2 regions of the Micromonospora sp. NPDC023644 genome follow, and region 1 is predicted to be linked to the other one. Evidence: predicted binding sites of a transcription regulator. Region 1 holds the regulator's gene; the other holds the start of a gene.
The links. Region 1 encodes HrcA, which represses chaperone genes, less so after heat shock. Its sites were predicted from a motif close to GGTTNGCACNCTCNNNNNGAGNGTGCNAACC; they were not measured.
Positions count from the first base shown of each region.

Region 1 (2,469 bases):
ACCTGCTGCCCTGAACCGCGTGCCGGGGCCGGCCGGGGGAGCGGCCGACCCGGGTCACCTGGTGAAGCCGTAGGTCATCGGGTAGCGGTAGAGCACGCCCTCGTTGGCCTTGACCCCGCCGACGATGCCGAAGATCAGCGGCACCAGCCAGACGAGCATCGGGACGAAGAACAGCACCCCGCAGGTGACCAGCGTGACCACCCAGCTCAGCACCCCGACGAGCGTCCAGGTGAGCTGGAAGTTCAGCGCCGCGACGGCGTGCGCCCGGGCGGTCGGCGACTGCTGCCCCCGCACCATCAGCGCGATGAGCGGCGCCAGCCAGCCGAGCAGGCCGCCGCCGACGATCACGCCGACCGCGCCGCCGAAGTGGGCGATCAGGGCCCAGTTCTTGTCGTCGTTGCTGGCGTAGCCGCCCGTCGGCGGTCCGTAGCCGCCACCGGCCGGGTAGCCGGCCCCCGGCGGGCCGTAGCCGCCGGGCGGAGGGAAGCCGCCGGGCGGGGGATAGTCACCGGGCGGGGCCTGGCCGCCGGGTGGAGGGTAGGCGCCGGGCGGGGGATAGCCGCCCGACGGCGGATAGCCACCAGGCGGAGGATGGCTGCCCGGGCCCGGCGCCCCGGACAGTGGTGCGGTGGGGTCGCCGGAGCCGGCGTGGCCGGGGAACCCCGACGGGGCGGTCGGGTCCGGCGGGAAGCCGGGGTCCCCCGCTCCGGGAGGGCGAGGTGGTTCAGTCATGGAGGTCACGGTAGGGGCAGCCGGCAAGGCCGCACCAGCGTGACACCGGCCGGGATGTCCGGATGGCCGGTTCCCGGCGGCGTCGGGTCGGCCCGTGCGGTCGCCGATCGGACTGATCGCCCCAGGTCGATCATCGCGTCGGCGGCCCCGCCGACGTAGACTGGCACTCGCTACAGTCGAGTGCCAGCAGCCCGCCCGGTCCCCCGCGTGCCGGGGCCGACGTGCGACAGGAGGTGGGGAGGATGGGTCTCGACGACCGCAAGCTCGCCGTGCTGCGCGCGATCGTCGAGGACTACGTCGCCACGCAGGAGCCCGTCGGCAGCAAGGCGCTGGTCGAGCGGCACCAGCTGGGGGTCTCACCGGCGACCGTCCGCAACGACATGGCCGTGCTGGAGGAGGAGGGCTACATCCGCCAGCCGCACACCAGTGCCGGCCGGGTGCCCACCGACCGGGGCTACCGGCTCTTCGTGGACCGGCTGTCCCGGGTGAAGCCGCTCAGCCCGGCCGAGCGCCGGGCGATCGAGCGTTTCCTGGTCGGCGCCGTCGACCTCGACGACGTGGTGCACCGCACCGTCCGCCTGCTGGCGCAACTCACCCGGCAGGTCGCCGTCGTGCAGTACCCGAGCCTGGCCCGCTCCTCGGTGCGTCACCTGGAGCTGGTGCCGATCTCCACCACCCGCCTGATGCTGGTCATGATCGCCGACACCGGCCGGGTCGAGCAGCGGCTCGTCGAGCTGCCCGCGCCGATCCCCGCCGACGACGTCACGGACCTGCGCCGGCTGGTCAACGAGAAGCTGGTCGGCACCCGGCTGTCGGAGACCCCGCCGCTGGTGCAGGCGCTGGTCGAGGAGTCGGTGCCGCACCTGCGGCCGGCCATGACCACCCTCTCCACCGTGCTGCTGGAGACGCTGATCGAGCGGCACGAGGAGCGGATCGCGCTGGCCGGCACGGCCAACCTCACCCGCGGCGGCCTGCTCGACTTCCAGGGCTCCCTGCGCCCCATCCTGGAGGCGCTGGAGGAGGAGGTCGTCATGCTCAAGCTCATCGGCGAGGCGGAGCCGAGCACGACCCGGGTCCTGATCGGCGACGAGAACGAGATCGACAACCTGCGCGCCGCCTCGGTGGTCAGCACCGGCTACGGGCCGGGCACGACCAGCGTCGGTGGCCTCGGTGTGCTCGGGCCGACCCGGATGGACTACCCCGGCACCATCGCCACGGTGCGGGCCGTGGCACGCTACGTGGGCGAGCTGCTGGCCCAGAACTGACCAGTCAGGGCCGACGGCCGGCTCCAGCCGCCGACCGGCGCAACGCGAGACGAACATGAGGACACGGAACGCAGTGGCCAGGGACTACTACGGCATTCTCGGGGTGAGCCGGGAAGCCTCCGACGACGAGATCAAGCGCGCCTACCGCAAGCTGGCGCGACAGTTCCACCCGGACGTGAATCCGGATCCGGAGGCACAGGAGAAGTTCAAGGACATCAACGCCGCGTACGAGGTCCTCTCGGACGACCGGAAACGGCAGATCGTCGACCTGGGCGGCGACCCGCTCGCCCCCGGCGGCGGGGGTGCGGGGGGTCCGGGCGGCCCCGGCGGCGCCGGCCCGTTCGTCGGCTTCCAGGACATCATGGACGCGTTCTTCGGTGGCGCGGCCGGCGGCTCGCGGGGCCCGCGACCGCGGACCCGGCCCGGCGCCGACGCGATCCTGCGGCTGGAGCTGGACCTGCACGAGACCGCG
Region 1 covers NZ_JBFABA010000037.1:34,066-36,534, reverse strand. The annotation lists gene hemW (radical SAM family heme chaperone HemW) at 1-14, shown strand, start outside; gene AB0G08_RS22500 (DUF4870 domain-containing protein) at 55-732, opposite strand; gene hrcA (heat-inducible transcriptional repressor HrcA) at 975-1,997, shown strand; gene dnaJ (molecular chaperone DnaJ) at 2,071-2,469, shown strand, end outside.

Region 2 (2,469 bases), on a different contig from region 1:
GGAACCGGCCGTCCCGGGCGCGGGAGGACCGCCCGTCCCGGGCCCGGGCTACCCCGTGGTCCCGGGCTACCCCGTGGTCCCGGGCGGTCCCGTGGCCCCGGGCTACCCCGTCGTCCCCGGCGGTGGCGCGCCGGCGGGCCCGCAGGACTGGGTCTTCCCGCCCACCGGCGGGTACCCGGTCGGCTCCGGCCCGTACGGCGGGCAGCCGTGGTACCCGGGCGCCCCGGTCGCCTATCCCGGGCAGCCGGCCCACGGGTGGTACCCGCCGGGGCACGGCCTCGACCCGGCCGACCTGCTCGTCACCCCGCCCGGCGCCGGCGTCAACGGCTGGTTCAACCGGTGCGTCGGCGCGGTGCGCCGGGGCTGGCGGCTGCTGCTGCCGATCCTGCTGCTCACCCAGGTGCTGCCGGCCCTCGTGGTGTCGGTGGTCTCGTTGGTCCTCGACCCGACCGCGAAGTGGGAGCAGTCGACGGCCGACGACCCCGCCGCGCTGCCCGACACCTTCGTGACCGACATGGGCGTCATGCTGTCCGTGGTGCTCGGCAGCGCCCTCCTCTTCGGTCTGGTGCAGAGCCTGGGCTGGGCGGCCGGCACCTGGGTGATCGCCCGGCAGGCGGCCGGTCAGCCGGTGGGCATGGGCGCGGCCCTGTCCTACGGGGCGCGCCGGGCCCTGGGCCTCTGGGGCTGGACGCTGCTGATGAGCGTGATCATCACGCTTGGTGTCTGCTTCTGCGTCATTCCCGGCATCTACTTCGCCTTCGCGCTCAGCATGGCCGGCCCGGTCTACCTGTTCGAGCGGCAGCACCCGATCGGCCGTTCCTTCCGGATGTTCCACGACCGGCTCGGTCTGCTGCTCGGCCGGGTGGCGCTGGTGGCGGCGGCGGTGATCGTCGGCAGCGGCGCCGCCGGCATGGTGGAGGGCGTCGGCGCGCTGCCGTTCGGCACCACCCCGATGGACTCGCCCGGCACGGCGGTCGGCGTGATGGCGGTGGCGCTGGTGGCCGCGGTGCTGGCCCTGCCGACCCACCTCGCCCAGCTGGTCGGTTTGGTCGTCACGTACGCCGAGCAGCGCGCCCACGAGGGGCCGGTGGACAGCGCGCGGCTGGCCGGTGAACTCGGCTGACCGGGGCGGTCGTGCTTGCACTCGACAGGGGAGAGTGCTAAACAAGTCATTGGCACTCGCATACCGTGAGTGCCAATGGTCGGGGCGGTAGGGCCACGGTCGTAGCAGCGTCCAGACGCGGCTGCGGCACATGGCCGGTCGTCGCGGGCTATCCGGCCCGACCGAGGAGACGTCGTCGTCGCCAGGTGGCGACGTCCCAAGGTGCGTACACCAGGCGGCCCATCCGGGACACACACTCGGGTGGCCCGTGAGTGTCCAGGAGGACAACGCCGTATGGCCAAGATGATCGCGTTCGACGAAGAGGCGCGCCGCGGCCTCGAGCGGGGCATGAACCAGCTCGCCGACGCCGTGAAGGTGACCCTCGGCCCCAAGGGCCGCAACGTCGTCCTCGAGAAGAAGTGGGGTGCCCCCACCATCACCAACGATGGTGTGAGCATCGCCAAGGAGATCGAGCTCGAGGACCCCTACGAGAAGATCGGCGCCGAGCTGGTCAAGGAGGTCGCGAAGAAGACCGACGACGTCGCCGGTGACGGCACGACGACGGCGACCGTCCTGGCCCAGGCCCTGGTCCGCGAGGGCCTGCGCAACGTGGCCGCCGGTGCCAACCCGATCGCCCTGAAGCGGGGGATCGAGGCCGCCGTGGCCAGCGTCTCGGAGGAGCTGCTCAAGCTCGCCAAGGACGTCGAGACCAAGGAGCAGATCGCCTCCACCGCCTCCATCTCCGCCGGTGACACCAGCGTCGGCGAGATCATCGCCGAGGCGATGGACAAGGTGGGCAAGGAAGGCGTCATCACCGTCGAGGAGAGCAACACCTTCGGGCTGGAGCTGGAGCTCACCGAGGGTATGCGCTTCGACAAGGGCTACATCTCGGCCTACTTCATGACCGACCCGGAGCGCATGGAGGCCGTCTTCGACGACCCCTACCTCCTGATCGTCAACAGCAAGATCTCGTCGGTGAAGGACCTGCTCCCGATCCTGGAGAAGGTCATGCAGTCGGGCAAGCCGCTGCTGATCATCGCCGAGGACATCGAGGGCGAGGCCCTGGCGACCCTGGTCGTCAACAAGGTCCGGGGCACCTTCAAGTCCGTCGCCGTCAAGGCGCCGGGCTTCGGTGACCGCCGCAAGGCCATGCTGGCCGACATCGCCATCCTCACCGGTGGCCAGGTCATCAGCGAGGAGGTCGGCCTCAAGCTGGACGCCGTCGGCCTCGACATGCTGGGCCGCGCCCGCAAGGTCGTGGTGACCAAGGACGAGACCACCATCGTCGACGGTGCCGGCGACGCCGAGCAGATCCAGGGCCGGGTCAACCAGATCCGGGCCGAGATCGACCGGAGCGACTCCGACTA
Region 2 covers NZ_JBFABA010000004.1:174,435-176,903, reverse strand. The annotation lists gene AB0G08_RS05190 (hypothetical protein) at 1-1,123, shown strand, start outside; gene groL (chaperonin GroEL) at 1,397-2,469, shown strand, end outside.
Region 2: groL (chaperonin GroEL) is a predicted target of HrcA. The motif match lies at 1,171-1,201, and genes of this name have one in related genera.